DNA from 3 places in the Gynuella sp. genome. Region 3 is predicted to be linked to each of the others. Evidence: predicted binding sites of a transcription regulator. Region 3 holds the regulator's gene; each other region holds the start of a gene.

Region 1 (11,146 bases), on a different contig from region 3:
GGATAAATTCAATGTTTTTAACATGATGTTTCTCGGCCATTTTGCTGGCGTAAACCAGTGAGCGGCGGCTCAGATCGATGGCAGTGACATTCACGTTGCGGAAATATTTGGCCACTTTGATGGCATGTTGTCCGGTGCCGCACCCGGCGATAAGGACATTAATGTCACCCGTGTTGAAGAACGAAGGCGCCCGAAAATCCGAAAATTCCTGCTCCATCGCCCGGCCATAATTGGTGGGCGTGTTGTAACTGAGATGCAGCCAGCGCGGGTAGGGGTTTTGCTCGTATTGCGCCTGTACTTTCTGACTGGTGGCATCGTTGATCTGGCCAATCGATGCAATTTTGTCGCAATTCTGTTTCTCCTGGATAATTTCCAGCAAGGCATGATTTATGGTTTTGCGGGCCCATACCGGCCAGCGATTAACGGAAAATTTAGCCAGTTCGGTTGCACAGCTCAGTTCGTCCATGGGCAGATACATGCTGTAAAGCAATGTGGCTCCGGCCAGATCAGAAGGCTTCCAGCCGGTGGCGCTGATCACGGCATTGATCAGGTCTTCCAGGGCGGAGAGCAGGCTGTATTCCTGAGAGTCGATATACAGGCTGTATTCCATGTTTGAGGCATACAGGCTGAGTGCGACTGCCAGGTTCATATGCTGTTGCTTCAAATCAGAATGCACCAGGCTTTCCAGTAAGAGCTGTTTTCTGATCAGGGTGATGAACTTTTCCAGATCGGGCTGGCAGAAAATAATTTTGCTGAGTGCTTCGCACAACAGTTTGTCCTGGGAGACGGTATCCAGGATTCCCAGCGGCAAATCATGTTGGAGCAGTGTGTGTATGTCATATTTATGGATCAGCAGCGAGGCTGTGATGTTGCCCAGAGCGGTGTAGTCGATACCTTCCAGCAGGTATAACGACAGGATGTCTTTGGCCAGCTCTTCGTCATAGTGGTTGGCAGTGATTTTGGCAGTGCATTCGAACAGTTTGGTACGGATGTGCGGGTCATCAGGATGAGATTTGATCAGTTCCCGATAATCCTGAAACGCCTCTACGAATTTTCCCTGGCGCGTTTTGGTGTAGGCCAGCGAACTGGCTGCCCGGGTCAGCGTCGGGTTTAACCGAAAAGCTCTGGCAAACTGTTTTTCCGCTTCTTCATATTCCTGCCGGGCCAGAAACACATGTCCCTGACTGTACAGCAGAGAAGGGTCGTCCGGCGTTTCTTTGAGGGCATATATCAGATGGCTGTTGGCTTGATCGTAAAAGCCTTCGTCGATCGCGATACGGGCCAGTAAGTTGAGTGCCAGCGGTCGGGTTTCTTTGATATTGGCGAGAATATCTGCAATATCTTTGGCTTCCTTCCGGCAGGCGGCACACTGCTCATTTTTAAGTCTGGGGTTCAGACTCTTTTCATAAAGTGCCTCGGCGGAACTTAACAGAGTAGAGATCTTGAACTGATCGCTTTGATCCTCTGTAAATTTCCGGGCGGTTGTTGCTGAACGGCTCATCTGTTCCTCCCACCGGACAAGGTTTGCCGGCTTGCCTCTCACGTATCTACCAAATGAAGAATGAGTAAGGTTGTTAAAAATCAATAAGTTAGTGATATTTTTAACAGTCCTGACTGCCATGTATGGAGTACCGGTGCAACGGCTGTGCCAGTGTAGAAAGTGCTGCCTTAAAAAAGAAAATGCTGAAAGTACTCAAGTTTTTGTGATCCACGCCGCTGACTAGGAGGTAGGGAAGTCGTGAGCATTTGAATCATGTCAGCGAGGTAATGCAGGTCATTATTCAGAGGTTTCTCGCAGAAAATCGGTTTGCATGTGGTCAAACAGCAGGGAAGGATCTACTTTTGAGTAAGTGGTCAATCATCGGGAGATAGTATGTACAGCTCAGGTGCCAATCATTACCAGGCAGTTAGTAATCAAACCAGCATCGTCGATGCCGATCCCCATCAGCTGATCCAGTTGTTGCTGGAGGGCGCTATGTCCCGTATGGCACAAGCCCGAGGGTGTATAGAGCGTGGCGATATTGAAGGCCGAAACAACAGTATCAACAAGGCTATTGCTATTATCGGTGGTCTGAACAGCAGCCTGAATATGGATGCTGGAGAGATTTCCTTCAACTTGAAACGATTATACGAGTACATGCAGCAGCGGTTATTTGAGGCCAATGTCCGTAACGACATGGATGCGCTGGATGAAGTGGTACGATTGTTGGGTGAAATTAAGGTTGCCTGGGAAGGTATTAAAGAAGAAGCCAAGACTTTCATTCAAAGCCGGTGATAAAAAAGAGGTGGCTATTATGCAATTCGATCATGCTCTGGAGCATCTGACCCGGCTGCAGCAACGGCTGGTTGATACTGCTAATCAGCAGGACTGGCAACGGTTAGCCATGATCGAAAGCGAGTGTCAGATGTGGATGCATGAGCTGTCAGAATGGCCGGATCTGGATATTCTGCAGACAGAACGTCTGCGCCGTCACCTGTTGGGGATGACCTCTGCCTATCAGCAGGTTATTAACGCCAGTATCGAACATATCTCCCTGCGATTTTCCTCTGCTCTGGCAGGTTGATTTCGATACATCGGACTTAAGAACGATTTACAGTTATTTACAGAGCGGCAATATACCTTCCACAGAAAGCGGCAAATTTATTCCTCAAACGAAAAAGAGCTTGTCACTTTGCGTCAATAGTTTTTTGTTTGCTTACTTCTCGCAACATGAAAATAATATTCCAACTTTTTTTACAAAAAAATCGCCATAAATTTGACTAATTGCTTTTTCCCTTCTTTACTACACCATATTGGAAAAAGTGTCGATATGATCACAAATTTCATCAGGCATGTTAGTCGTTGTTCAAAAAATGAGTCAGTTACAGGAACCAGTCAGCTATGTGGCAAGAGACGAAAGTTCTCATCATCGATGACAATATCGATCGGCGCCAGGAAATACGCGTCATCATGGATTTTCTTGGGGAAGAGGCATACGACTCTGGAGTTGACGAATGGAAGCTGAAGGCCAACGAGGCTTTTCAGACCAAAGACGAAGTCAGTGCAGTTATTTTAGGTGAATGTCGGGTTGGGATTAACCGGGTGTTAACCGAGATCATGAGCTGGGACAGAGGCTTACCAGTGATCATGATAGGGTCTTTCCACGCTGATGAAAGCATCGAGGAAGAGCTCAAGCGCGTTGTCATCGCCCGTATTCCGCATCCTCCCAGTTACAATGTAATGGTCGATACGCTGCATCGTGCTCAGGTTTATCGTGAACAGATGGACTTATCACGTGGCCGTGATCAGCGCCGGGAAACCAATCTGTTCCGCAGTCTGGTTGGGTCCAGCCGGACGATTCAGGCGGTACGTGAAATGATGGCCCAGGTGGCCGATAAAGATGTCACTGTGTTGATCACCGGAGAATCCGGGACGGGTAAAGAAGTGGTTGCCCGTAATCTGCACTATAACTCTCACCGTCGTCACAAGCCGTTTGTGCCTGTTAATTGTGGTGCCATTCCGGGCGAGTTGATTGAAAGTGAACTGTTCGGACATGAAAAAGGGTCGTTTACCGGTGCTATTTCCACCCGTGCCGGTCGTTTCGAAATGGCCGAAGGCGGTACCCTGTTTCTCGATGAAATCGGTGATCTGCCACTGACCATGCAGGTAAAGCTGCTGCGGGTGCTGCAGGAAAGAACGTTTGAGCGTGTTGGCGGAACCAAGACTTTTAGCAGCGATGTCCGAGTGGTGGCGGCGACCCACCGAGATTTGGAAAAAATGATTGAGGAGGGCACGTTTCGTGAAGACCTCTATTATCGTTTGAATGTATTCCCCATTGAAATGCCGGCCCTGCGTGAGCGGCGGGAAGACATTCCATTATTGCTGAACGAACTGATTTCACGAATGGAGAATGAAAAGCGTGGTTCTATTCGCTTTAATTCTGCGGCGGTGATGTCTTTGAGCAATCATGAATGGCCGGGCAATATCCGAGAAATGGCCAATTTGGTTGAGCGTCTGGCCATTATGCATCCGTATGGCGTCATTGGTGTCAATGAAATGCCAAAAAAATACCGCCATATCGATGAGCTGGGTGAACTGGCGAACAGCGGTTTTATGACAGATTCGCCGGAAGTGGCGGTTTCTGAGTCGTCGATGATCAACGGTAATTCGGTGATGACGTCGACAGAGCCGAATCAACCGGCGCTGCTACCGGTCAACGGGTTGGATCTGAAAGAATATTTGACTGATCTGGAGCGTAGCCTGATTCAGCAGGCATTGGATGACGCCAATGGTGTTGTTGCCAGAGCCGCCGAGAAGCTGCATATACGCAGAACCACTCTGGTGGAGAAAATGCGTAAATATAATCTGAGTAAAAAAGAACTGGCATGATAAACAATCGGTTGTACCGGTTGTTTTTAGGGTGTTTTTTAATGAACCCCGCATCGCTCTGACAGCGTTAACATCCTAACTTTTTGACTCTCTGGAATAGTATTTTAAAAAACCGGCTGACAGCCGGTTTTTTTTGGCCCGCTTTGTGCAGAATCAGCTAAAAATGACTGGCTTTTGACACAAGGTTGAATCATTCATGTCAGAAAAAACAGCAGGCGTTTCTGTGCCTACGGTGTCCCGAAACGGCTCCAAGCCTCTATCCTGGCCGGGTATGTTTCCATTGACCGCCGAGGCTTCTCTCTCCGCAGAACGACTGGAAGAGCTGAAACAGGCTTTTGACGTTTTTAATAAAATGTCCGAACAGCTGACTGAATCTTATCAGTGGCTTGAAACCCGTGTGGTGGAACTGAGCGGCGAATTGGCTACCGTCAGTGAGCAGCGGATGCGGGAGCTGGCAGAAAAAGAAAAGCTCGCGGACCAACTTGAAAGTTTGTTGAACCTGATGCCGGCCGGAGTATTGGTACTTGATCAAAAAGGTTGGATTCAGCGCGCCAATCCTGCGGCAGAAGCATTGCTGGAAGTGCCGTTGAAAGGCCAGCGCTGGCGTTCAGTTATTCGTTCTGTATTTTCGCCACAGGCCAGTGATGGACACGAAATTTCTCTGAGAAATGGTCGATTGGTTAATCTGGCAACGACGGCACTGGATGGTGCCGGGCAATTAATTTTGCTGACCGATCATACTCAAACCCGTTCCCTACAGCAGCAGATTGCCCGGCAGGAGCGTTTAAGTGCGATGGGTCGGATGGTAGCGTCTTTGGCCCATCAGATCAGAACCCCGCTGTCTGCAGCGATGTTATACGCTGGAAACCTGAATCGGCCGGAGTTGTCATCTGATCAGAAAGATAAGTTTATTCATAAGTTACAGGCACGATTGAATCACCTTGAACAGCAGGTTCGAGACATGCTGATCTTTGCCAAGGGAGATTCTCGCCTGCTCAATGAAATCAGCGTCAAAGAGTTGATGCTGGATTTGCAAAATGCCTGTGAGACGGTGTTACTGGAACACGGCGCACAGCTCGACATTATTAACGAAGTAGGTGATGAGCTCATTCTGTGCAATAAAGAAACTCTGATCGGAGCGATTCAGAACCTGATCAATAATGCGGTCGACGCAATTGAGCGGGATGCAAAAATTGAGGTGCATTGTCGCCAGGTGGCTCATAAAACTCTGCGGATCGATGTCACCGATAATGGTCCAGGTATGCCGGAAGAGCTGGTCGACAAGGTGCTGGAACCATTTTTTACCACGAAATCCCACGGTACCGGGCTGGGTCTGGCGGTCGTACAGTCAGTCATAACCGGACATAAGGGTACCGTGACAATCAATCGTAACTATCACAACGGTTGTCAGTTTAATTTATTTTTACCGATATTAATCAATAGGAGCTGAATCAATGACTGCTCATACAATTCTTGTGGTCGAAGATGACCTGGCCTTGCGTGAAGCGCTCTGCGACACACTGGAACTCAATGGGTTTGAAGTGGTCGAGGCAAGTTCGGGAGAAGCCGGTGTCGCACGACTTAATGATTCCAGCGTCGATTTTGTTGTTTCCGATGTCAATATGCCTGGGATCGATGGACATGAGTTTTTGGCGATTACCAGAGAGAAGTTTCCCAAATTGCCGGTATTGTTGATTACTGCCTATGGGAGTGTCAGTAAAGCGGTGGATGCCATTCAGAGTGGTGCAGTTGATTATCTGGTTAAACCCTTTGAGCCTGGTATTTTGATCGAGACCATCCAGAAATTCATGAAGGCGGATAAGCCCGTCAATATGAATGAACCAGTCGCTGTGGAGCCGAGCAGTCAGCAGGTGTTGGATCTGGCAAAAAAAGTGGCCAAAACTGACTCCACCATTTTGATTTCCGGTGAAAGTGGTACTGGTAAAGAAGTGCTGGCGCGTTACATACACGAAAACTCCAATCGTATTGGCCAGCCATTTGTTGCCATCAACTGCGCAGCCATTCCGGAGAATATGCTGGAAGCCACCTTGTTTGGGCATGAGAAAGGAGCCTTCACCGGAGCCATGAACAGCTCTCCCGGTAAGTTTGAACAGGCAAATAACGGCACCATTCTGCTGGACGAGATTTCCGAAATGGATTTGGGGTTGCAGGCGAAATTACTGCGGGTTTTGCAGGAGCGGGAAGTGGAGCGGATTGGCGGTCGCAAGACTATTCAATTGAATGTCAGAGTTTTGGCGACTACCAACCGAAATCTGCTGGAAGAGGTCAAAAAAGGCACATTCAGAGAAGACTTGTATTACCGTCTCAGTGTATTTCCGATTCAATGGAAACCCCTGCGTGAGCGCCGATTGGATTTGATTCCGTTGGCAGAACGATTGATTCATATTCATGCGGTCAAAATGGGTAAGGCAGATGTCCGTCTGGACGATAGTGCCCGTAACGCATTGATACAATATAGCTGGCCAGGCAACGTGCGTGAACTCGATAACGCAATCCAGCGTGCCATGATTCTGCAGAGTGGAGCCTGGATTACCGACATGGACCTGGGGTTGGTGGATCTTCCTGAACTGGACTTCGAACCACAGCGTAACCAGGAATTGTTTGGCGATACGGCAGAAGTGTCCAACCGAATTGAAAAAAGTAATAGTGAGTTGGGCAGTGAGATTAAACAGCGTGAGCTGGAGATTATTATCGAAACCATCCGCACCTGCGGTGGCCGTAAAAAACAAGCCGCAGAAAGACTGGGGATCAGTCCCAGAACACTGCGTTACAAGCTAGCCCGTTTCCGTGAACTGGGCGTGGATGTTGATCGGGCGATTTTTGCCTGATGACCCCCTGTCAGGAATGATTTTGTGAAGAAATCATTCCTGTGTTTAACCTCATCTCAGGCAGCACAGGCCTGTAATCTCATCGGTGCTATACACCGCTCCCTGCTTTTCCTGCTGTCATCTAGAACTTTTAAGGGACACCCACTTGATTGCAGATGCTTGCTGTTCAGGGGACACCCACTCAACTTTTAAGGGACACCCACTTGATTGCAGACGCTTGCTGTTCAGGGGACACCCACTCGATTGCAGATGCTTGCGGTTTTAGGGGACACCCACTCGATTGCAAACACTTGCCGCCTGAACGGCAAAGACTGGCCTTCTAATTGCAAAGCAACCATTAGTTGACGGGGAATATAGAATTTTTTCCCATAAATCGACGAAGTATTGACACAAGTGATCCGGATTCGATGGACGTAGACAAAATTCTGACCCAAAAAAAGGTGGCATGAGATGGACACAGGCAGAGTAGACATAAACCAGGTTTTGATGCAGATGCGGACTATCAAGTCGCAGATGCAGCAGGCGAGGCCGGCGGAAACCCATGTCGACCGGCAAGGTGTCAATCAAATCAATTCCCAAATGCCGATGCCCGGTCAGTCTACCGGTTCGGTCGAGCAGTCAGAGCCACCCAGTTTTGGTGAAATGTTTAAGTCAGCGGTGGATACCGTTAATGACAATCAAAAAGCTGCCAGTGGTTTGTCTCAGCGTTTTGAGCTCGGTGATCCCCAGGTGGATCTGCCTGAAGTCATGATTGCGTTACAAAAGTCCAGTGTGTCGTTTCAGGCCATGACTCAGGTAAGAAACAAGATGGTCGAAGCCTACAAAGAAATTATGAATATGGCCCTGTAATAGCAGGGTTAAAGAGTCACCTAAAACGGAGTGTATTGGTATGACTGACCACACATGCAGACGATCAACATATATTCGCTGTCAGGGGCATTCAGACTGTTTTCAGGTATCTCCGTTTTTTCGTGCAGAAAGTCAATGGCAAGAATTTTTCATGATGACGATTAATAGCGGGCATTCATTATGACCGAAAATGTACCGGCAGCCGCAGCCAGGCCCAAACCTCCAGTCGCTGACCGCTCCTTAACGTCTGAGTCTATGGATTCTGGCGTGGGAGGTGATGGCGAAGAAACGAATCCTAAGGTTAATCCGTTGTTGGAAGGCTTTAACCGACTGGCGCTGACCCGGCAGGTTGGTTTGCTGATTGGTCTGGCGGCAGCCATTGCCATGGGCTTGGGTGTCGTTCTCTGGTCGATGGATAAATCATATAAGCCGTTGCTTAATAGCAACGATAACTATAATTCCAAAGAAGTAATCACTCTGCTGCAGACAGAAGGTATTGAATTTGATATCGATCCGGTCAGCGGTTTGATTCTGGTGCCGGAGTCCGACTTGCATCAGGCCCGTCTGGCCATTGCCGGTGCTGGTTTTTCCAATGACCAGACGGTTGGGTATGAATTGCTGGATCAGAGTCAGCCGCTGGGCACTAGCCAGTTCATGGAAAATGCCCGTTATCGTCGTGGCCTGGAGGGTGAGCTGGCGCGGACCATTGCCAGTATCAATCAGGTGCGTAGTGCTCGTGTTCACCTGGCCATTCCCAAACGTAGCGTATTTGTCCGTGATTCACGTGAGCCCAGCGCATCGGTCTTTTTGGATTTATATCCGGGCGCGCTGCTCGAAAAACAGGAAGTGAAAGCGATTACCAATCTGGTGGCCACCAGCGTCGAGGAGTTGAGTCCCGACAAGGTGACCATTGTTGACCAGCGCGGCAGACTGCTCAGCGATAAAGAAGAGGACCCCGAAGCCAATCTGACCGACAAACAGTTTCAATACACCCGCCGGGTGGAAGATGCTATGACCAGCCGGATTCGTGCCATCCTGGAGCCGGTATTGGGAAGTGGCAAATTCGAGGCCCAGGTTTCTGCAGACGTTGACTTTACCCGGGTGGAGCAAACCGATGAATTGTACAATCCAGATCTCATTGCCCTGCGTTCAGAGCAGGTACTGAGTGAGCAGAAGGTCGGCGAAAACAACGGTGGTATTCCTGGCGCTCTGACCAATCAGCCGCCTGGAAATGCTAACGCCCCGGAACAGACAAATCCTGACGGAACTCCTGCCACTCCTCCTTCTTCAACGCGGGACGAAGCGACCCGTAACTACGAAGTGGACCGCACTTTGAGTTACACCCAGCATCAGCTGGGCCGGTTGCGTCGTATCACTGTGGCGGTGGTCGTGGATGACATGAAAACCCTGGCTGATGATGGCTCTGTCAATAAACAGGCCTGGTCGCAGGAAGAGCTCGATCGCTTACGCATTCTGGTACAGGACGCTGTTGGCTTCGATGCCGCCAGAGGTGATAGTGTCAATGTGATCAATTCTCCGTTTATGGCGGAGCAGGAAGTTATCGAAGAAGTTCCGTTCTGGAAGACGCCCGGATTTTTAGATCTGGTGCGGCAGGCCCTGGCTGGATTATTTGTACTAATATTAATATTTGCAGTATTCCGTCCAGCGCTGAGAAACCTGATGAAGAAACCCGAAGACGAGGAAGAAACGTCAGAAAGCATCGATACTTTGAGTATTGATGACGACTTTATCACTGATGATAAGGTTACGCTGAGCGGGGCGGATGAATTTTTATTGCCGGGAGCCTCAGAAAGCTTTGAACGGCAACTGGATGCTTTGCGTGGGTTGATTGCAGAAGATCCCGGCAAAGTGGCAATGGTATTGAGAAGCTGGATCATGTCCGATGACTGAACAACGAAATGCTATCGTGGAGGCTGAAAAAGCACTCGACGGTGTAAGAAAGCTGGACCGGGCCGCCATTCTGTTGATGACTCTGGGAGAAAATGACGCTGCAGAAGTGTTACGTAACCTGGGGCCGAAAGAGGTACAGAGGGTAGGGACTGCGATGTCGATGTTGTCCGAAGTTTCCCAGTCCCAGGTGGAAGGCGCCATGGGGTTGTTTATGGAAGAAGTGGGCGGCAAGACCAGTCTGGGCATCGGTGCCGATGCTTATATTCGTAATATGTTGACTCAGGCGCTGGGAGCGGAAAAAGCCAGTGGCCTGATTGACCGTATCCTGTTGGGCGGTAATACCACCGGTCTGGATACCTTGAAATGGATGGAGCCACGTGCCGTGGCTGATCTGATTCGTAATGAACACCCTCAAATTCAAACTATCGTTATTGCCTATCTGGATTCCGATTTGTCTGCTGAAATCCTGACTTACTTCCCTGAAAAAGTCCGCCTGGATATTTTAATGCGGGTCGCGGCGTTGGATACCGTGCAACCGGCGGCATTGTCTGAACTGAATGCCATTCTTGAACGTCAGTTTGCTGCCAGTGCCGGATCGCAACAGCAGACTCTGGGTGGTGTGAAAACCGCAGCCAATATCATGAACTATCTCGAATCCAGCATTGAAGCTGAAATTATGGATGGCATTAAAGAGATCGATGAAGATCTTGGTAATGAAATCTCCGATCTTATGTTCGTCTTTGACAACCTTGTCGATGTGGATGATCGCGGTATTCAGTCGCTGTTGCGTGAAATCTCCACTGACATGCTGAAAATTGCCCTGCGTGGTGCGGATCAGAATCTGGCTGAGAAAGTGTTTGCCAATATGTCGAAACGGGCTGCTGAACTGCTGAAAGATGATATGGAAGCCATGGGGCCAGTGCGTCTCAGTGATGTTGAAACCGCCCAGAAAGAAATTCTGGCCATTGCCAGACGTATGGCTGATGCTGGCGAAATTGCACTCGGTGGCGGTGGTGAGCAAATGTTGTAGCAGAGGGTTGAAAAGCTCTTTGCCGGCCAAAGGAAAGATAAAAGATATCTGTATGTGGCGGTCAAACAACCTTAAGGCATTATGACATTGAAACAACGGCAGACACATAACGTTGAAACCTGGGCTCTGCCCAAATGG
Region 2 (11,146 bases), on a different contig from region 3:
TACCTTTTTTGTTGTTATTGCATTGAACCGAACGTCGCCGGATTCATCGGCGATCCGTGTCGGGTTAGTGCCCGTACCACCCATACCGGGCATCGACCCGAATTCGTTATTGTTTGACTGCCCCACCGGCCACAGCCGTTACAATGTGTTTCTGGAAGAAGATGTACACCAGGATGATAGGCAGCGCTGAAAACACAGCCTGAGATGATAGAAAACCAAGCCCTTCACTCTGGGCAAAATTCATTTGTGATGATGCAATGCCAACTGTCAGCGTAAACATTTCTTGTTCAGTGGCAGAGATCAACGGCCAGAAGTAGTCATTCCAGGAGGTTAAAAATGTCAATATCCCCAGGGTGGCCTGCGCCGGCAACGTCAGTGGTAACAGTACTTTCCAAAATACTTTGAATTTGCTGGCACCATCGAGCACGGCTGCTTCGGTAATTTCTGCTGGTATGGCTTTGAAAAACTGGGTCATCAAAAACACACCAAAAGGACCTGCCAGTCCGGGCAGTACTAAGCCGGCATAGGTATTGTGCAGCCCTAACAGACTGAAAATCTGGTGTCTGGCAATAATGACGGCTTGTTCTGGAACGGCCAATCCCATCAGGACGACGATGTACAGTGTGTTTTTGTAGGGAAATTCGAGTTTTGCAAATGCATACCCACCCAATGAGGACAGAATCAACACCCCTGCGGTCATACAGCAAGAAACGATAAAGCTGTTTTTTAACCAGCCAAATACGGATGAGCTTTTGAAGATGTCCAAATAGTTTTGCAAGGTATATGGAAAACGGAATACGGCATCCGTTCCGAGCATGAGCTCCTGATTGTCTTTAAGGCTCAGGCCCACTGTCCACAAAAATGGAGACAACATGATCAACGCCAGAATACCAGCGCTCCACAAGGCAAAACGCTGGTTTTTGGCACCAAATAGTGAAACTTCACGAGCCGCGACGGAATGTTTACGGCGATTGATTCGGGATTTGTCTGGCTGCGATACTTTTAACTGGGTCATACATCAGCTCCCTTACGACGACTTACAAAAAACTGTGCCATGGCAGCGATAAGGATGATCAGGAACAGCAGTTGAGAAGCCGCTGCGGCCATACCAACATCCCAACGCCGGAATCCCAGGTCGTAGATATACATCACCATGGATCTGGAGCTATTGTTGGGACCACCATTCGTCATGAGTAATGCCTGTCCAAACAATTGGAATTGCATGACGATTTCAATAATGATCACCAGAACGATAGTTCTGCCGATGGAGGGCAATGTGATGCGAAAAAACACGGCCCAGCGATTGGCGCCATCAATAGCAGCAGCTTCATAGATTTCTCTTGGAATCTGTTGCAAAGCCGCTATAAACAGGATCATCGGTAATCCCAGGCACCACCAGACCGTTGCGATGGCAATTGAGATGAGGGACCAGTCCGGATCGGACAAAAAAGAAATGGGCTCCAGGCCGATATGGGTGAACAATGTGGCCATCAAGCCATCATTTGGAATAAAAATGATACGCCAGATCAGGGTAACCACTGTCACCGATAGGATGGTTGAGGCAAAAAAGATACCTCTCAACATGCTGGCTACCTTGGTTTTTTGATTCAGCACCAGCGCCAGCAATAAACCGACCACGACCAGCGCGGGAACGGTTAATACTACAAAGTACAATGTATTCCAGACGGTCTGTCTGAAAATTCTATCGTTCAGCAAGCGAACGTAGTTATTCAGACCGATGAATTTTCCGGGTCCGAACAAGTCCACTTTCTGAAAACTGAGGTATATCCCCCAGAACAGTGGCACGACTATCATGCCAATAAAAACCAATAAATACGGAACCAGAAATGAAAAACTGGACAGCTGCTCTTTACGGCTATTGGTAAAACTCATGCATTACCTCCTGTCCCTGAGCGATGCAACAGAAATTATCAAAACAGTTATTTATATATCAAACTGAACTGAAGACCTGTCGACTCAGGAACGCTGGCACGCAGACTTCTGTATCACTGCGCAAGTTATTGTTATTTTAAGCGCTCATAATATTATTACTAATATTATAATCGACATAGAAATTATGGCTGTTTATCTTTCTTTTTTGGTTATTCAGATAAAACGATGGCTAATACGTGAATACGAATGTCATGAATGGACTGGCGAATTTGTCCTGGTCTCGTGTGCAAAATTTTCAACTGAGCAACGTTCAGGTTGCTTCACAGCCTGGCTCTGGGGCCTCCACTGTGAAGAGATGCTTTGTTGCAATTTTATCTTCTTGCTCTGATGGCCTTTTTTGGTGAGTTGGGCGAACCGCTTCTCCGGTTTGCTTCATTCAACGATATTTGAACAGCTGTAACATATTGTGCATAAAACGGTTGCACAGGCTTTTGAGCGGTAGCGCTTTATAGCGAATGAGTATACCCATCAACAATGTTCATGGACTTTGGTATATCAGCTAATTCGCTTATTCAATTTATCCTGTATATTCAAAGGCTTGCATTATATGCCGCTAATTGGTGTGCAGTTTTGGTGGGGAGATCCCAATCTGTAATTAAGTTTTCATATCAACTTCCTATTCTCATGGCTCCATTCATTTTGATTTGTTGGAGTCGATGTTGTGAGAACACAATCCTATCGTAAATGGTTAGCCCCGCTCTCTTTCGCTGTTTTGCTTTCAGCTTGTGGGGCAGATGATAATTCAAGCAGTATATCTGATGCAGACCAGGACCTCGGTGGGCCTGCAACGTCAAAGGCGAGTTACACGATCGCTGTGCTACCTGATACCCAGAAATATGCCCGCTATTCACCGGAACGTTATAACGTTCAAACTCAGTGGATTGCGGACAACTACAAAGAGGAAGGTATTGTATTTACTTTGCATCTGGGAGATGTTGTTGATCGTGCAGATCAACCGACTGAATGGCAATATGCTCGTCAGGCGATGCAGATTCTTGAAGCAAATGCTGAGACGCCTTATAGCATTCTTGCGGGTAACCACGACGTTATGAACGCAAGTCAATGGGATAACGAACGAACTCTTGAAAACGAGCCTTTCCTGAAGAATTTTCCGGCGACGTTACAGGCAAGTAACTTTACTACCTTTAAAGGAACGGATAGTACTGGGTTCAACAGTTATCATATTTTTTCAGCGGGTTCGCGGGAATTTTTAGTACTGGCGCTGGATTGGCGCGTTTCCGAAGACAGCATTTCCTGGGCGCAAGGTGTGCTCGACAGTCACCCGGATTTACCGACTATTCTGACAACGCATCAGTTGCTCAATATTGCCGGGGATGACGAAACCGCCATTTTCACTGACCATGGGGCATACCTTTGGGATAAGTTGATCAGTAAGAATGATCAGATTTTCCTGACCTTCAATGGTCACCATCACGGTGAAGCGATGATGGTGGCGAAAAATGCCTATGGTCGTGATGTGGTGATGGTGGTCGTGGATTACCAGTCTGGATTCTGGGGTGGCAATAGCATGATGCAGCTTGTTGGCTTCAATGAAACCAGTAAAGAACTGGAGTTCCGTTCATTTTCTCCATGGGTGGCCGCTATGCCAGAAAGCGAACGCATGCCGCAGGATCAACTATCCCGCTGGGAATTTTCAGTCCCTATGAATTTCAATACGCGTTTCAGCAATTTCAATCAAGAGGAAACCGCTGATCAACCGGGTAATATCGAAGGTACTGAGGCATATTGGATTCTCGACGAAGCACATAAAATCACCACAACGGATGGTTCTGTGCAATTCCGCGATGCCTCCGGAAATGGCAACAGTCTTCACCTTGAAGCCTTTAATAATCCTGAAGGTCCACGCGAAAATTACTTCACCGTCATTTCAGACACCCCCTCTTTTGGCAATGCTTCTGGATCGGCTAATTTTGAGGGTAACAACCGCACTGGCGGATACTATCTGACGACCGATGGCCCAGGTTTGACCTTTTCAAATAGCAGTGCCGGCAAACCTGGCTATCTGCCCACTTACACCATTGAAGCCGTTGTAAAACTGAATGACTGGAAACCTGAAGACAATAAATGGTCTGCGGTCCTGAATCATCGCCCCGATATTTCTCAGGTGTGTCAGTACCATGAGCTGTCCTGTACCGGCGAAGATTATTCATTGGGATTGAATATTTCATCACTTAAGGAATTTCAGTGGGTAAGCACTGCTCAAAATGGTAACGCAGAGAGCAATTGGTCCTGGGAAATCATGGATGACTATTGGTATCACGTTGCGATTGTCAATGACGGCCAGTATGCCCAGATGTATGTTGATGGCTCTCTGGTGATGCGCACGGGTGAAAGCGTTGGCGAGCTGAACGGCTTGCTTGTGGAGCCAGGTCAACCGTGGTCTATTGGTATCAGTAGTTGGCAGGGTGCAGCGGCCGATCTGTTTGCAGGCCAGATTTCGGAAGTTCGTATTACTAATCGTGCCCTGGATAGATCTGAATGGCTTTTGAGCCATTAAGCGATTGATATAAACCCTCTTTATCAACCCACACAAAAAACCCCACGCTAATGTGGGGTTTTTATTTGATGCTGCCTGGTATTAAGGGAGTATCGTGTTAATTTTTGCCTGCATTCATGGCTTCAAACTGCTGAACCAGGTAGTCCTCGGTGGTCTGAAGAGTTGAGATAAGGGCGTCGTTATAGCTGAAACTGGAGGCCAATCGCTCGTAATATGCGGTCATGCGCTTATCCAGAGCGTCCTTATCTGTTTCCAATTGGGTCTTTTGATCATTCAGGTTGGAAAGCCTCGTTTCGATCACACCGCTGGAATCGAGCATGTCATCCAGTATAGCGGAAAGCTCTCCAAAAATACCTTGTATGTAGTTCACACTGCCCCGACTACCTGTGGTTGTACCCTCTACTTTTAAGATGATACCGGCGGCCGGGTTTTCTTCACCGGTAGCATCTTTGCCCGCTTCTCCAGCAGTCGCGGCAGACATTCCGAGTATCGAAGCCAACCCATTCGATATCGATGTCAGCCTCACCGTTGATTCTTTACCGGTTGAGGTGGAGAAGATACCGAAAATCGCGGTGTCTTCATCATATTTGATATCAACAGAGACATCTTTTTCAGACAGATTTTGATCTGCATTAATTTGTTTTTTAATCTCAGCGATCAGGTCATCAGCACTGGCATAGGTGCCTTCGGCAAGGGTGATATCCTGTGACTCAACACCATCCACTTTGATTTTGAAGGTTTTGTTACTGCTGTCAATCACTACCGCGCTACTGAAATCTGCGCCCGGGTCTCCCAGCACATAACCATTCGTTGCGGCTTCATCTCCCCTGCCAGCCGTCAAATATTGCCCTTTACCGGTTGCCTTGACCCCGTTAATCGTGCCTTCAACATCAGTACCAACAGCACCTTCTGCACTGGAGGAGTCAGTAGGGTACAAGCCTAACAATGCCGCAGCACCGACGCTGGGATTGGAGATATCAACGGTGGTGTTGTTATCAAACTTAATCGAAAAGCCACCATTCCCTTCATCATTCTGACTAAAACTGACGGTTGCCTGAGAATCAAAACCAACATAAGACCCCAATGACAGTCCGAAGGAATTGTAGCCGTTCAGATTCGCACTGCCGGTAGTCAAGCCCAAAGTGGTCGTGGTGTTGGCATCAGCAGCGGAAACGTATATAGAGGCATCCGCACCAAATGTGGCAGATGTCTGCTCTCCATTTTTGGAAACCGTTTCGAAATAAATCTGATTTGAGCCATCCAGTTTAGCCACGATGTCTCCCGCGGCAAACACGCCACCGCCATCATAGTTGGCCAACGCGGTATCCAACTGGCCCTGAATATAGGTCAGAGTATCCTCTACACTGGCGCTGACATCGTCATCCAGAGTGATGCTCAACTCCTCACCATCAACGGTCAGAGAGAAGGTTGAAGGCGAGGCACTGAAATCAATACCTGTGGCAATAGCAGAGCCTGGCGTTGTGGTGTCACCCTGTCCATCGGAAAGAATTTGGATTTCCTGATTGCTACCGGTATTGGCAGTGGACAGCACCAGGCCATTGGAAGAAAGACTGGCGACCACATTACCAGCATCTCCCCCCATCGCGGTATCGATTGCATTTTGTATGGATGTCAGGTTGTCGGTATCAAACGTGTCCACCAATACGTCATATTGGTTACCATTCCAGCTGAAAGAGAAGCCGTATGAGTTGGTATCGAAATCGATGTCGCTACTCAAATCTACGAGACCTTTAACAGTCTGTGCAGCCTGGGCACCTGAGGCGATATTGGCATCTGCATTGATGGCGCTCTGAATGGCAGCCGCCAGATCATCTCCAGTCTCGTAGGTACCTGCCGGAACGGTAATAGTACCGGACTCAACCGCACCAAAACTATTGCTGTAATCGAGTTCAAAGATGGTACCGGCGGCCACAGTCACACCACTGGTCGATGTGCCAGCCGCATCTCCCAGGCCTAAAAAGTCCATATTGGAAGCAACGACATTAGTCAGTTCCAGCGTCTGACTGCCAGCTTCGGGAGTACTACTGAACACCATCCGGCCGGCGCTATTGAACGATGCAGTCACTACACCCGCCAAGCCAGCCGAGGCCAATTCCGAATTAATATAAGACAACATGTCATCACGGGTACGATCAGTGGTGACATCACCATCGGTATTCACGATGTCACTCAGGTCTTCATCCAGGGTGATGGAGTATGTGCCATCATTCGCTGCCGTGCCGGACAATACCAGATCAAATGTCATGGTGTTGGATGAGAAGTCATAGGAGTCTTTCTCCGATACCGCCCCACTCCCCGGCGCAGTAGTTGCTCCAAAAGCGTTGTCTGACAAGGATGAGAAAAAGCTGCCGTTGACCTCACCCTGTCCGGGAGCTGCAATTCCCAGGGTGTTCGAGATAGTGGAATCCAGATTGGAGAATGACAGCGAGCTGGCACTACCATACTTACTGGAGGTAAATTCGAGTCGTTGCTCTGAGCTGTTAAACCCAACTGAAACACTGCCGCCACTGTCACTGATCGTGGAATTATTGTTAATCGCGTTTTGTATCATCAGAGCCAACTCATCACCGCTGCTGTACTGACCATGCTCTAGGGTAATGGCAGCACTTTTGCCGTTCAGGTTGACGGTAAAACTATCGTTCGACCCACCGATGACGACACTAGAGGCAAAATCAAAGGCATCCACAGACAACCCTTCGATTTTGGCCTGGGTGGCTGCCTGAGTGACTTCAACATCATAGCTGCCCGGCTGAGCATTTTTCCCTAGGGTGATGATGCTGACCAGAGAGTCTGTCGTGGTTTTGGAATTAGCCAGCACCCCTGCAACATTGTTAGCGTCATCCTGAAGAGCCTCTTCAAACACTGCTGAATTGAAAACCAGTTTATAGTCATCGTCTTTATTCGTAGTAATGCCGATATCAGCCAATGATTGATAGTCGCCTCCTAACCCTTCCACCACATTCAACAGTGTGCGCTTCACTTGGTACTGAATGGTTCTGAGAGTAGAGTCCCCCAAAAGAATGCCGGTCTTGACATCTTCATCATTATCACTTTCTTCAAATGCGGTCAGAGTATCGTAAATGTCCTTGTAGTCATTATAGGCAGATATAAAGGCTTCCATATCTTCAGAAGCAGCCGACACATCACGGGCAACCGTTAAAGAGATATCTTTGCCATCAGTATCGGATGTCAAATTCAAGGTGACACCTTTGATCACCTCTGTCAGTTGGTTGCTCTCACTGGTGATACTGAGCCCGTTCACCGTCAGCGCCGCAGACTGGGCAGCCTGCGTTTCCATCATGTTACTGTTTTCGTCATTCTGCGCGGAGTTGTAAGCAAGGCCCTGCAGGCCGGCATCGCCATTCACAGTAATTTCCATACTGTGGGTTTCACCTGTTTCATCAGATGTGAGCAACAGGCGATATCCCTGGCCGTCGTTAACAATGGAAGCCGTGACTCCGCCATCCGCTTTGTTGATGGCATCACGAATACCCGCCAGCGTGTTATTGGAGCTGTCTATATTTAAATTGATGATGCCAGCATCTGCATTCTGGGAAAAACTGTCGTAGTCACCAGTGTTGGCATCATACGTAGTCGAGCCGAACTTAATCGTCATTGTGCCTGTGCCAACTGAATCCGTGATAGAGGTGTAACGCTGGCTGGCAAGAGTATGTGCCTTGGCGATGGAACTGATATTAAGGCTGTAGGTACCGGTAGTTGCGGTGCTTGAAGTCGTCGCAGAAAGCGCTGATGAGTCAGATGCTGTCGCAGTGGTTTTGGTGATCGTAGAGGACTCAGCCAGTGCATCTGCCGCTGAGTACAGGTTGTCAAGCACGCTTTGAACAGCACCATACGCCGTTATCCGGGCATCGATAACAGCTTCTTTTTCAGTCAGGCGCAAATCAGAGGCTTCGCGCTCTGATGCGATAATACTGTCAAGCAGCTCGCTCGTCAGCAGACCTGACCCCACGCCCAATGACCCTATGCTAGCCATGGTGTTTACCTACCCTAAGAAAGATGACATCAACGTTAATATCGGCAGTCAGGCAAAGTTCTTGATGATTGCCTTGTAACCAGTTGTAGTTTCATGAACTGGTATATCGTTAAGCACCTTTCAAGCCAATTAGGTCAAACACAACAAATCAGTCCGCGTATATTTTTGTCGGATCAGTATCCTTCTGATACAAAAAAGCCGGCGTACGGCCGGCTTTAATTTCCCCTTCGCTCTCTACACTCTTGCTGAGAATAAAACTGAAGGTTCCTGCTCATTTAGTCGCTTTGCCAAAGAAACCATTTCCTCACTGGGTATTTGGCGAATCAGCTCTTCAGTTTCAGCATCGTATACGCTGATTACAGTAATACCGGCTTCTTCGTCCATCTTAAAGTTCAGACCACGTTGTTCATTCTGCATATAATCCTGTAATTTGGATATAGCATCATCAACCATGCGCTGTTCTTCTACCCCAGCTGCTGTTTCCTTTTTAACAATACGGTCAACATCGACCCCTTTCCCTTGCTCCGCTGGCAAACTATTGCCGCCGTTCACAGATCCTTTGGGTGCCGAGGACTGAGGCCGAGCATTGGCTTCAAACACATTCGAAGTTCGTATATCGCTCATATTCCACCTCGTCGCTACCTTAGTTCACAACTTTTTGAGAAGCTGCCTTCAGTATATCAGGCAGCTTCATTTTGTTGATTAACCAAGAAGTGACAGCACCTGCTGCGGCTGCTGGTTAGCCTGTGCCAGAACAGAGATACCGGCCTGTTGCAGAACCTGTGTACGGCTCAGTTCTGCAGTTTCAGCAGCAAAGTCAGCGTCTTTAATACGTGAGTTTGCAGCTGTCAGGTTTTCAGAGGTAATCTCCAGGTTACTGACGGTTGATTCAAACCGGTTCTGCAAAGCACCCAGTTCGGCACGCTGACTGGATACAGTCTGCAATGCGTTATCGATAGCTTTGATTGCATCCTGAGCACCTTGGAAGGTGGAGATATCAATATCTTTCAGGAAGGTACCGTCTGTACCGCCGCCGTAAGTACCTGACTGCAGACCCAATGCAGCCAGCTCATCTTTACCATTAGTACCAACAGATACATCAATGGACGATGCAGAGGTCAGTTTGACGGTACCATAGGTAGTTTCATAGGTTCTGGCTTCTGCATTAGTACCATTTGACGTATCTCCCAAGCCAAATGTGCTTTCCCCAATACCGTTTTCGGCAGCATCCAGACCTAAGATAGAACCAATTGATGCAGAGTTGCCTGATTTGTCATCAATCGCGACAGAGATATTCCGACCATCAGCTGCTTCCAGAGTAATAGAAACACCATTATCGATCGCACGGACCCCTGTTTCACCAGACTTCTGGTTAATCGCATCAATCGTATCGGCTTTGGCTTTGTCTGCATCCAAAGTACCTGAACTATCGTTCTGCAGAGTAACCGTACCAACTGATACACCGTTGATGTACAGACCAGCCTGATCACCTTCTTCAAACACATCGTTGGCAATCGCAGTGGCAGCGGCAGTACCGTCACCACCAGTCACCTGAGTGGCATTCACTTCAGCTGTAACACCGGTTTCTTCTGATACTGAGTTAATTGCCGCTGCCACGGAAATGGCACTCAAACTCTTATCGGAAGAGTAGATCGATGTAGAACCATCACTGGCGTAAGTAGCACTGGCGGTATCCTCAGCACCAGAAGGTGCCGGAACCCCCACACCATTCAATACCAAATCACCATCATCCAAGCCATTCACTGTGGCAGCTGCAGTTAACGTTTCTGACGCAACGGTATCACTGTTGAACAGCTTGGATACCTGGGTTGCATCACTTAACGTCACGCTGACCTGCTTATTGGACGAAGTTGAAATAGCCAGATTACCTGTGACAAACAGATCCGCAGTTTCAATATCTTCTGCTGCAACAGAGGTTCCGTCAGGTTTAACGTATGCACCTTGCAGGTTACCCGCATCAGCGGTTGTACCACCGATGGATACAGCTTCACCACTGTAGTTGTGTACAGTCAGAACAACACCATCTCCAGCAGAGTTCAATTCAGCACTGACTTCCAGTCCGATTGAGCTGTAATCTGTTGAGTTGATCGAATCTGCCAATTCTGCCAATCCATTACCGGATGCAACATCACCGACAACCGCCGAAACAGTGGTAGCCGTTGTTTCTGTCTCCAGATCAAAGGTATCGCCCTGAGCCAGGTTACCAGCACTCATGCTCAGTTCGACCGTAAACTCTTCATAGGCAACTACATCAGTAACACCATCAGCCGCCAACTGAGTATTCAATTCATCAGTTACCTCACCCAAGCTCAGCGCCGCAGCGGAAGTAACACCGCTGGAAACCTCTGAGCCATCAACTGAGAAAGAGAACGCAGTTACGGCAGCTGCATCGTTGGTGGCTGCTGCCGCGATACGATCAGCATCCAGAATCTGAGTAGCAGAAGCGGTGACCTCAAGCGCCGTTTCCGAATAGCTTACGGCCTGCTTGTTGGATACCAAAGCTGCCGTTGAGCTGGTATATGTTCCGGCGACCAATCCGGCATTTGCCAGGTCACCGCGACCAGTATCGTTACCACCTTCAATAACAATTTCGTCAGTACCGGCATTTGCGATTAAGGTATAACCACCTTCATAAGTAC
Region 3 (11,146 bases):
GGTGCCTCGAAGTTTGTCCGTGGTGATGCGGTTGCCGGGGTATTGATTCTGCTGATCAATATCGTTGGTGGACTGGCCATCGGTACTTTGCAGTATTCACTGGAGTTCGGCGATGCCGTTGAGAAATATGCGCTGCTGACTATCGGTGACGGTTTGGTGGCGCAGATCCCTTCATTATTGTTGTCCACTGCGGCGGCAATCATGGTGACCCGTAATTCATCCAGTGAGCAGATGGGCGATCAGGTGGTTAACCAGATGTTCGGTTCGCCCAAAGCTTTGATGATATCTGCTGTTCTACTGGCGATTCTGGGGTCCATTCCCGGAATGCCTCATCTGGTTTTTCTTGGCCTGGCATTCGTTGCCGGTTCTGGGGCGTGGTTAATTCATCGTAAACAAATGGCATCAGAGGATGGTTCCGGAAAAGCTCTGGCAGTCCCCACAGGTAGTGGAGCCGGTGCTGGTAAAGCCACACCTGTCAGTAAAGATGGTGGTGGGGCTGGGGCTGCGGCGGTACCGGCTCTGGAAAACGATAATAAAGAGTTGTCATGGGATGATGTTCAGCAAATCGATATGGTCGGTCTTGAAGTGGGATATCGGATTATCCCAATTGTTGATCGTTCCCAGGGAGGGCAGTTGTTAAACAGGATCAAAGGGGTTCGAAAAAAACTGTCGCAGGATGTCGGTTTTTTGATGCCGAGTATTCATATTCGGGACAATCTTGATTTGATGCCAAATACTTATCGGATCACCCTCATGGGGGTCACGATTGCAGAAGATCAGGTATATCCCGATCGTGAAATGGCCATTAATCCAGGGCAGGTGTTTGGATCTATTGATGGACTGGCCGCTAAAGATCCTGCCTTTGGGCTGGATGCGGTGTGGATTGAACCTGGCAAGCGTGAGAAAGCACAGTCTCTTGGGTATACCGTGGTGGATAGCTCTACGGTCATCGCCACGCATTTGAATCAGATTTTAAGCAAACACAGTCATGAGCTGCTGGGGCATGAAGAGGTTCAGAAGCTGGTGGACAGGTTGGCAGAAGCGAGTCCTCGATTGTCTGAGGAGCTGGTACCTAATACGGTCTCCATCAGTTTGCTTCTGCGGGTATTACAGAACCTGCTCATCGAACAGGTTCCTATTCGTGATATGCGCTCCATCGCCGAAGCTTTGACGAATCTGCAGCCGAAGAGTCAAGATCCTAACGTTTTAACAGCTGTTGCCCGTACAGCTTTAAGTCGCCTGATCGTTCAGAACATCGTTGGTAATGCGCCGGATCTGCCTGTTATTACATTGGATAAGGACCTGGAACAGTTATTGCTGAGAACAATACAGCAGGCCGGACAGGATGGTTCTCTTGACACTATCATGCTCGAACCAAGCCTGGCAGAGAAACTTCAGGGGTCTTTGGCACGGGCGGTTCAGGAGCAGGAGATGAAAGGTAATCCTGCCGTTTTATTGGTAGGGGGAGCGATACGGATGATGATGGCCAGATTTTTACGCCACAGTATTCCCAGTATCACTGTGCTGGCTTATCAGGAAGTTCCTGATAATAAACAGATCACTATTGTGGCCACGGTCGGAAAATAGGTTTGATCATCGACAGGACCGGAACCATAGATCATGTTGGTCCGTTTATTTAAAGGATAAACAGTTAACGTAGGGTGTGTATGCCATGAAAACCAAACGATTCCATGCGCGTTCAATGTCAGAAGGCCTGAAGAAAATATCAGCCGAGTTTGGTGATGAAGCCATTATATTGTCGAACCGTAAAGTCGGTTCCGGGGTCGAAATTCTTGCGGCTGTTGAACACCCTGCTGCCGATAATATGTACCAGTATTCAGAGCCAGAGGGAGCTGAGATCATTCGTGCCACCAATACTGACCGTGAGCCGGTGGATAAAGAGCATTTAATGGGTCTGTTGTCTTCTATTGGGCCGTTGAAAAAGAATCCGGCGGCTCAGGCAGTCACTCAATTGAGTGGTTATCAAAAAAAGCATGCTGAATACAGCCAACCGAAGGTTCAGGCTCAGGCTCAGTTAAAACCGAAGGCCCATAAATCAACGAGTACCCAGCCTTCACCGCGAGCAATGACAACGAATAAGTCGGCGACGGCAGTTCGGGCGGGGGCCGGTGAGTCCAGAGAGATCAGTGGTATGCGCAGTGAGATTCAGGATCTTCGCCGTTTACTCGAACAACAGAGTCAGGAATTGAGAAAGATTATTCCATTGCGTCATGGGTCTTCTGAATCTGCTGATCCGGTGGCGGAAAAGCTGTCCCAGTTTGGTCTTTCCACTGATTTGGTCAACATGCTGTTGGCGGAAGTTCCTTCTTCTTTGGGGAATGATGACCGCTGGAAACAGGCGCTTGCCATGGTTTCCAGTCGCATCGAGACGTGTCAGACCGAGTTGGTACGCAAAGGTGGCATATACGCCTTTAATGGCCTGACCGGTTCCGGAAAAACGACCACCCTGGCAAAACTGGCGGCACGGTTTGTCATGGAGCAGGGGCCTGATCAGTTGCTATTGGTCTCCATGGATCAGTTTCGTATTGGTGCCCAGGATACGCTGAAAACATTGTCCAAAATTCTTCAATGCGATTTTACCAGTCCTGATGAGTCACTGACTTTGGAAGATGTTTTACAGCGTTACAGTCGGACTAAAAAGCTTATTTTGATCGATACATGCGGTAGTCGGGAAGGGACCGAATACTTTCTCGATTCGCTGGTTGAGGGGACAATGTCTTCGAAGGTACGGAATATTCTTGTTATCCCATCCACAACAACCATGGAGGTAATTCAGGATTATATGGATCGTTTCAGCCGGTATCCGTTTTACGCCAGTGTACTTACCAAGGTTGATGAAAGTTGCCGCTTAGGTCCAGCGCTCAGTCTGATTATGGAGAAACAATTGCCCATGGCTTACTGGACCGATGGTCAGAATATTCCTGAAGACATTCATGTTGCCCGGGGACATCATATTGTCAGCCGGGCGATTACCAGTTGGCGTAAACGTTATGAACAAAAACCGGATGCCTATAGCCGCAATGCGGAACAACATCTGATGGTGAACTGATGGGTAACCCTTATTCAACAAATTTGACCTATACTGACAGAACTGCATTTCGGAGCTTAGAGGTAATGAAAGAACCTGTACAGGTGATTGCCGTGACGGGCGGAAAAGGTGGCGTTGGTAAAAGCAACGTCTCGGTTAATCTGGCGATCGGGCTGGCAGAGCTTGGCAAAAGAGTCGTCATTCTGGATGCTGACCTGGGCCTGGCCAATATTGATATTCTTTTGGGCCTGCCTTCCGGAAAAAATATAGAAGATGTTTTGGAAGGGCGTTGTGACTTGCTTGATGTCATGGTTGATGGGCCTCTGGGAATTAAAATCATACCAGCCTCTTCTGGAGCCGGCCGAATGGCTAATCTTGGAGAAATGGAACATGCAGGTATCATTAATGCTTTCAGCGATATGGCGGTAAATATCGATGTATTGATTGTCGATACTGCTGCCGGTATATCCAAAACAGTGACCAGTTTTGTGGGAGCTGCGCAGGAAACAATTTGTGTTGTCTGTGACGAACCGACCTCTGTGACGGATGCTTATGCGTTAATTAAACTGCTGCATCGCGACTGTAATATTGATCGCTTTAAAATTTTGGCGAACATGGTTCGTACCCCTCAGGAAGGGCAGCAGCTGTATAACAAACTGTTTAAAGTAACAGAGCGATTCCTGGATGCGCATTTGCAGTTTGTTGGCTCAGTACCGTTTGACGAACATGTTCGTAAAGCTGTGCAGCGTCAAAAAGCAGTGTGCGAGTTATATCCTCGAAGCAAGGCGGCTCTGGCATATCGGGCATTGGCTAACAAAGTGGTAAACTGGCCTTTGCCGCAAAACCCTCGTGGTAATCTGGAGTTCTTCGTCGAACGGTTGATTGCGGGAGTTTCTTGATTTTGACTGTCATTACCTATGGTCCGGCCATGTACGAAACGGCACATCAAAGTTTAGAGCAGTTGGTGACTGAGCATGCCAGTCTGGTGAAGCGAATCGCTCATCATCTGAAAGCCAGGCTGCCGGAAAGTGTTCAGGTCGAAGACTTGATTCAGAGTGGCATGCTGGGTCTGTTTGAGGCGGCCAGAAACTATGATCGCAGCAAGGGCGCGACATTCGAGACCTATGCGGGTATTCGTATTCGTGGTTCCATGCTGGACGAAGTTCGTAAAGGAGACTGGGTTCCCAGAAGTGTCCATCGCAATTCGCGCAGAATTTCGGAGGCTATTCATAACATCGAAGGGCGCGTAGGTCGGGACGCATCGGACCAGGAAATTGCAGAAGAACTGGGTGTGGGTTTGAATGAATACTATTCGTTACTTCAGGACACTCAGGGATCAAAGCTATTCAGCTATGAAGATCTGTTGGATCAGAACCAACCAGCCGAAACCGGTTATGAACATTCACCTCAGCCCCTCCAAAATTCTGGAACGCCGGATTCACAGGTCGAACAACATCTGATGCGCAGTCATCTGATTGAGGCGATTAAAAGCCTTCCGGAGCGGGAACAGCTGGTGCTGTCGCTGTATTATGATGAAGAGCTGAACCTCAAAGAAATTGGTGAAGTGTTAGGGGTTAGCGAGTCCCGTGTCAGTCAGATTCATTCTCAGGCAGCTAATCGTTTGAAAGCGAGGTTGCGGGGATGGATCGGTTGAGTGATTGCAATTGAGTTGCACTTGAAAGAGGGAGTGAGCCTTGCCCCGAAAAAGTGTTTTATAGATGGGATGTTTTTGAGTCCTACCTCTTATTTTATCTACCATCCATCCCATGAATGAACAGCCGAAAGAATATCTTTGACGATGAAATCCGGCACAAACCATAGGGCACCGGATTTCATCGTTCACTAAAAAACCATTGCCTTAATTACAAAGGCCCGTAGGCGGATTCAAGTAAATCCCTTAAGTTAATCATTCTGCTGGTTTTTGGCGCGTTGCTGTCATCCATATAGGTAATGGTGATCATATTTGTGTCCGATTCAGGTTCTGCTGTCAGAGCAATTGCCTGAGTGAACGCTGTAACATTGATGTCATAGTTATTGACGATCAGCACTTTTTCGCCATGTCCAAGCCAGTTTGCCTTAATAGCAACGCCGTATTGCATGCCCTGGTTAGGATTGTTTATAGCCATCGGTTGTTTCAGTAGCCGTAACCGCAATGTCTTATGATCAAATTGAGTTGTATACGTATCGGCCACTGAGTTTGGCGTCACGTTGACCGCATGGATGGAACCTTCTGATAACGGCAAATTTTCCATATGGCCGGAAGAATTAGCGGAATCATATTTTTCAAATGTCTTGGCATAGATGGCATATTTGAAGTCCATTTCAGGATCTACAAGTGAACCTTGTGGGCATACTACAACCTCGACTTCTCTGAACAACCACTGATTTTTAACACTGCCCACGAATACATTGTCAGATCCTGAGTTGCAGTTTGGGTAGTACGTTCCGGTAGTGTCTTTTGAGAGTTTTGAGACTCTGAGTGATGGGGTGTTGGCAAATTCCAGCGTAAATTGTTCCAGTTGAGCAACCGGCATGTCCATTGATTCGACCACGTTAACCGAACCATCAGTCACGTTGTCCAGTAGGAGGTTTGGAATCGGTGTGTTCTGTGTATTGCTGTAGCTGTCTGTAACATCGAATTTGTGAACGACGGTATTGTTTGCTGCGGCGACAGAAAATTGGGCTGTCAGTGTAATTGAGAACAGTAATCCTGTTTTTATAAATGATTTCATGGTTTTCCTTTTTCGTCAGTTAAAAGTCTCTTACAAAGACTTGGCCGCCAGATACTTCCTTTAGAACCGGGCCTCTGCCGATGAATGGCCCTTGGCCACAGCGGCATCACATAATGATTTTCTTCGGGGATAAATGTCTGATGATGGGGGCATCATGGTGGAAGTGTAGTCATTTTATCGCGACACTCATCAGCGGCGCTGTAAAACGGCAGTATTCTGTGTTGTTGTGAATGAATGGGGCTATTAAAAATCTCTATCGATATCTTCTAAAAATCGCGATGTTCTATTAGGGAAATTCAGATTAAAAAGGTCACTGTATCGTCAAGATCGTTATTAATGGAGTTTTTATGACAACGCTGCAGGCCATTTCCAATCAATCTGTTCAGATTCAGGTGAGTGAATTCCTCTCCGGGCGAGGAAAGCGATTGGGCTGGTTGTCCATATTTGGTCCGGCATTGATAGCAGCAGTAGCTTATGTTGACCCAGGGAATTTTGCCACCAATATTGAGGCCGGTTCCCGTTATGGTTATACCCTTTTATGGGTCGTTTTAGTTGCCAACCTGATGGCTATGGTGATTCAGTCCTTGTCGGCCAGGCTGGGTCTGGCGACAGGATTCAACCTGGCTGAGCTGATACGTGACCATTACCCCCGACCTATCGTTTGGTTGTACTGGCTGCAGGCGGAAGTGGTGGCGATTGCGACGGATCTGGCAGAGTTTCTCGGGGCGGCTCTGGCGTTTAAGTTACTGTTTGGTATGTCTTTGATGCAGGGAGCTGTTTTGACGGGTGTGGTGACCTACGCGGCCCTTCATTTGCAACGGTTTGGTTTTCGTCTGATGGAAATCATTATAGGTGCCATGATAATGGCCATTGTTGGAGGGTTTGTTTTTGAACTGCTATTCAGCAGTCCGGATAGTTTAGCGCTGGCCCAAGGTTTGTTTGTGCCATCATTTCCGGACGGTTATTCCGTATATCTGGCTGCCGGGATTCTAGGTGCCACGATCATGCCTCACGTGATTTATCTGCATTCTGCGCTATTACAGAACCGGACTGATTCGGTCGAGAGTTCTGATCGTCGGAAATTGATGAAGTTTTACCGTTGGGATGTGATCGCGGGCATGGGGTTGGCGGGTGTTGTGAACTTGTCATTATTGGCAGTAGGTGCGGCAATTTTCCATACGCAAGGGTATGAAAATGTCGTAACCATCAGTGAAGGCTTTCAGTTGTTATCCTCGTTATCAGGAAACGACTACATGGGGATTGTTTTTGGACTGGGGTTGTTACTGGCCGGTTTATCTTCATCTATCGTTGGAACCATGTCTGGACAGGTGTTGATGCAGGGCTTTGTTCGCTTCACCATACCGATAGGGTTACGCCGGTTAATTACCATAATACCTGCATTAATAGTCATTATGGCTGGAATATCAGAACAGAAAGCTCTAGTTGGCAGTCAGGTTGTGCTAAGTTTCGGCATACCGTTTGCGCTGATTCCATTGTTAAAATTCACCGCCAGTCGCCGATTGATGGGGAATCTGGTCAATCCTGTCTGGATCACTGTCGTTAGTATGTTGATTTGTGCGGTAGTGATCGGTCTGAATGGATATGTGCTGTTTTTTACACTGTCAGGGCAGTAACATTGTAATGGAAGATGCCTCAACTGAGGCACCTTCTGTGGAAATCCGGTTTCAGATTTTTACCGCTCGATGCCCGGGACGAATGGCATCGGCAATTAGGAATGCCAGCTCGAGTGCCTGATCAGCATTCAGCCTGGGGTCGCACTGGGTCTCGTAACTGGTGGCCAGGTCTTGCTCGGTGAGCTGAAATTGCCCGCCAATACATTCTGTGACATTGTTGCCGGTCAGTTCAAAATGTACGCCACCTGCGACGGTTCCCTCCGCATCATGGATATCAAAAAAAGATTTAACTTCTTTCAGAATATCGTCCACAGCTCTGGTCTTGTAACCGTTTGAGGTTTGAGTTGTGTTGCCATGCATCGGATCACAGCTCCACACCACTTTGTAACCGGATTCTTTGACTTTGCGTAGCAGCGCCGGGAAATAATCCGCCACTTTGTTGGCACCCATCCGTACAATCAGATTCAGGCGACCAGCTTCATTGTTGGGATTAAGTGTTTCAATCAGTCGCAGCAGTTCATCGGGATCGGTTGAAGGACCGGCTTTCAGTCCCAGAGGGTTGTGAATGCCCCGGCAGAACTCTACATGTGCACCGTCCAATTGACGGGTTCGATCACCGATCCAGAGCATGTGAGCAGAACAGTCGTAGCTGTCGCCAGTCAGACTGTCGACTCGGGTCAATGCTTGTTCATAAGGTAACAATAATGCCTCGTGTGAGGTGTAAAAACTGGTTTCACGAATTTGTGGTGTGTTTTCAGCACTGATACCACAGGCGCTCATGAACTCCAGTGTTTCATCAATACGGTGAGCAAGGCTTTCATAACGATCAGCCAAGGGGCTTTTGCTGACAAAGTCCAGGTTCCATCGGTGCACTTCATTGAGATCAGCCAGTCCGCCTGCTGCAAAAGCCCGAATCAGGTTTAAGGTGGCACAGGACTGATGATAAGCCTGTACCATGCGAGCTGGATCGGGAATACGGTCAGACTCGGTAAACCCAAAACCATTAATGATATCGCCTCGATAACTGGGCAGTGTTACATTGTTGATGGTTTCAGTATCGCTCGAGCGGGGTTTGGCAAACTGACCGGCCAGGCGACCGATTTTGATGACCGGGCTTTGACCACCATAAGTCAGGACGACTGCCATTTGTAATAGGATTTTGAACATATCACGGATGTTTGTACTGCTGAAATCCTGAAAGCTTTCAGCGCAGTCTCCGCCCTGGAGTAAAAAGGCTTTGCCCTCGCAGACCTTAGCCAACTCTTTTTTCAGTTGCCTGGCTTCTCCCGCGAATACCAGAGGTGGTTGTTTGGCCAGTGTCTGTTCTGCTTGTTGCAGTCGTTCTGCATCAGGGTAGGTGGGTAATTGTTTCGCTGGTTTAGCCCTCCAGCTTGCTGGGCTCCATTCAGTCATTTGTTTCACTCAGGCTTTTCAGAATTTGTTGCATGGGGTGTAGCAGGATCTGGTGTTCGTAGCGCTTGACTTGGCTACGACACGAATATCCGGTAGTAAGTAGTTTACCCTGGTTTTTAGGATTCTTAACTGGCCCCTGCCATGATAGTTCATATATTTTACGGCTAATGTCCTGATTTCTGGTTTCATGGCCAAAAGTGCCGGCCATGCCGCAGCAGCCTACTTTTATTTCATTCAGTGTCAGGCCAATGACTTTGAATACCTGTTGCCATTGCTGGATGGAAGAGGCAGCGTTGGTTTTTTCTGTACAGTGTCCCAGAATATGAAACGCATCTTCAGAGTGCAGAGTCTTGTCGGCAAATACATCCTGTCGTTCGCTCAGGAATTCCTGAATTAGCATGACATTGACCGGGTTGCCCTCCAGATATTTTTGATACTCAGCACGGTAGGTCAGCGTTGTTGATGGATCAAGCCCAATCAGCGGGATGCCAGTGTTTTGCAGTTTTTTCAGTTTGTCAGCAGTTTTAAATGCGGTTTTCTGAAAGCGACTCAGAAAGCCGTGAACATGCAACGGTTTACCATTGGCCATGTAAGGCATCACCATAGGATGGAATCCAAGTGCGCGCAGTGCCAGTAATGTGTCCACCACTACCTGTGTATCAAAGTAACTGGTAAATGCATCCTGGACATAAATAACTGCTTTGCTTTTCTGCTCTTTACTGAGTCGGCTGATGTTCAGGGCAGTGGCCCATGGTAATTGGTGTTTTTTCATTTCCTGTTTTAAGGAAATGTCAGAGATCAGCGGACTGTCAACCATGCCAGCAACATGGCGCAGAAACCACTTTACCGGTGTCCAGCGGATGGGTTTGTTATAGATGTCTTTCCATAACGCCAGGGTTGGCATCAGAAATTCCAATGAGCCAATGAGATAGTCTTTAAGCGGGCGCAGATAGCGAGCATGGTAAAGGTGTAAAAATTTGGCCCGTGATTCCGGAATATCGACTTTAATCGGACAGCTTCCAGTGCAGCTTTTGCAAGCCAGGCAGGTGGACATGGCATCATATACTTCGTGGTTGAAGTCATATTCACCATTGTGCTTTTTGAGCGTATTGAAGAGTCTGGGAATAAATGAAACCGGCCAGCTGATGTAGTTGGCGATGCCCGATTCCTGAACCGTGTCTACTTGTTTGTCGGATAACAATCGTAGCCATTCTCGGATCAGGGAAGATCTGCCTTTGGGGGAATATTTCCGTATTCGAGTGGCTTTCCAACTTGGGCACATGGCATCGGCTGAATCATAATTGAAACAGGCACCATTGCCGTTACAGTACATGGATTCGCTGTATTGTTGCCAGCTGTCCTGTTCGATTGTTCTATCCAACTGTCCGCGAGTGGCAACTTCATCAATTTTAAGCAGTTGTACCGGTGATTCCAGCGGGGTAGCAATTTTTCCGGGATTCAGTTGATTGCGCGGGTCGAATGCCTGTTTGATCTTCTGCAATTGAGGGTACAGGTTGCCAAAGAAGTCCGGCGCATATTCAGAGCGGACGCCTTTGCCATGTTCACCCCATAACAAACCATTATATTTCCGTATCAAAGAGACCAATCTGTCAGTAATGACCCGAACCATTTTTTCCTGTTCAGGATCTTTCATGTCCAATGCAGGGCGGACATGAAGGACACCCGCATCCACGTGGCCAAACATACCATATTGCAGGTTATATTCGTCCAGAATGGCACGAAACTCCATGATGTAGTCAGCCAGGTTTTCCGGGGGGACGGCGGTATCCTCGACGAATGGAATCGGCCGTGCTTCGCTTTGAGCATTACCCAGGAAGCCGACAGATTTTTTGCGCATATTCCATACTTGATTTACCTGCTCGTGACCCCAGGCTATTGCATACTGTATGGCCTTTCCAGCTTTGCCACAGGTCGCATCTAGCTCTTTCTGAATGACAGCAACTTTCTGTTTAAGTTCTTCATCGGTATCGGCGGTGTATTCCACCAGATTGATACCTGCGACGGTTTGCCCGGTTGGCTCTGGAAAGAATTGAGCAACCGAATTCCAAATCAGGTCATCCTTGGCCAGGCCTAGTACCTTTGAATCCACAGTTTCAATGGATGTCGGATGACATGCCATTAGTGCCTGTGCATCCCGCAGGCTGGTTTCAAAATCACCATATTGCACACAAACCAGGGCCGAGGTCTTAGGTATCTGCAGTACATTCAGTTTTGCTTCGGTAATAAAGCCAAGGGTACCTTCAGAGCCACAGAGAACGTTATTTAGATTAATCCGCTGTTGCTCATCCCGTATATGG

Evidence for each region. Region 3 encodes FliA, which starts transcription of late flagellar genes. Its sites were predicted from a motif close to CTAAAGTTNNNNNNNNNNCNGCCGATA; they were not measured.
Region 1: fliS (flagellar export chaperone FliS) is a predicted target of FliA. The motif match lies at 1,693-1,719, and genes of this name have one in related genera.
Region 2: fliD (flagellar filament capping protein FliD) is a predicted target of FliA. The motif match lies at 8,526-8,552, and genes of this name have one in related genera.

What each region holds. Positions count from the first base shown of each region.
Region 1 is NZ_JBNKSF010000003.1:23,462-34,607, reverse strand. Features, by position in the region: gene ACQY6I_RS00285 (methyltransferase domain-containing protein) at 1-1,501, opposite strand, end outside; gene fliS (flagellar export chaperone FliS) at 1,874-2,275, shown strand; gene ACQY6I_RS00275 (hypothetical protein) at 2,295-2,564, shown strand; gene ACQY6I_RS00270 (sigma-54-dependent transcriptional regulator) at 2,882-4,369, shown strand; gene ACQY6I_RS00265 (sensor histidine kinase) at 4,566-5,819, shown strand; gene ACQY6I_RS00260 (sigma-54-dependent transcriptional regulator) at 5,824-7,218, shown strand; gene fliE (flagellar hook-basal body complex protein FliE) at 7,669-8,067, shown strand; gene fliF (flagellar basal-body MS-ring/collar protein FliF) at 8,248-9,978, shown strand; gene fliG (flagellar motor switch protein FliG) at 9,971-11,008, shown strand; gene ACQY6I_RS00240 (FliH/SctL family protein) at 11,090-11,146, shown strand, end outside.
Region 2 is NZ_JBNKSF010000062.1:5,084-16,229, forward strand. Features, by position in the region: gene ACQY6I_RS24255 (carbohydrate ABC transporter permease) at 107-1,015, opposite strand; gene ACQY6I_RS24260 (carbohydrate ABC transporter permease) at 1,012-1,893, opposite strand; gene ACQY6I_RS24265 (LamG-like jellyroll fold domain-containing protein) at 2,615-4,471, shown strand; gene fliD (flagellar filament capping protein FliD) at 4,569-8,486, opposite strand; gene ACQY6I_RS24275 (flagellar protein FlaG) at 8,721-9,110, opposite strand; gene ACQY6I_RS24280 (flagellin) at 9,189-11,146, opposite strand, start outside.
Region 3 is NZ_JBNKSF010000014.1:143,931-155,076, reverse strand. Features, by position in the region: gene flhA (flagellar biosynthesis protein FlhA) at 1-1,587, shown strand, start outside; gene flhF (flagellar biosynthesis protein FlhF) at 1,673-3,070, shown strand; gene ACQY6I_RS05575 (MinD/ParA family ATP-binding protein) at 3,136-3,948, shown strand; gene ACQY6I_RS05570 (RNA polymerase sigma factor FliA) at 3,978-4,703, shown strand; gene ACQY6I_RS05565 (hypothetical protein) at 4,912-5,781, opposite strand; gene ACQY6I_RS05560 (Nramp family divalent metal transporter) at 6,129-7,415, shown strand; gene ACQY6I_RS05555 (class II 3-deoxy-7-phosphoheptulonate synthase) at 7,467-8,828, opposite strand; gene ydiJ (D-2-hydroxyglutarate dehydrogenase YdiJ) at 8,821-11,146, opposite strand, start outside.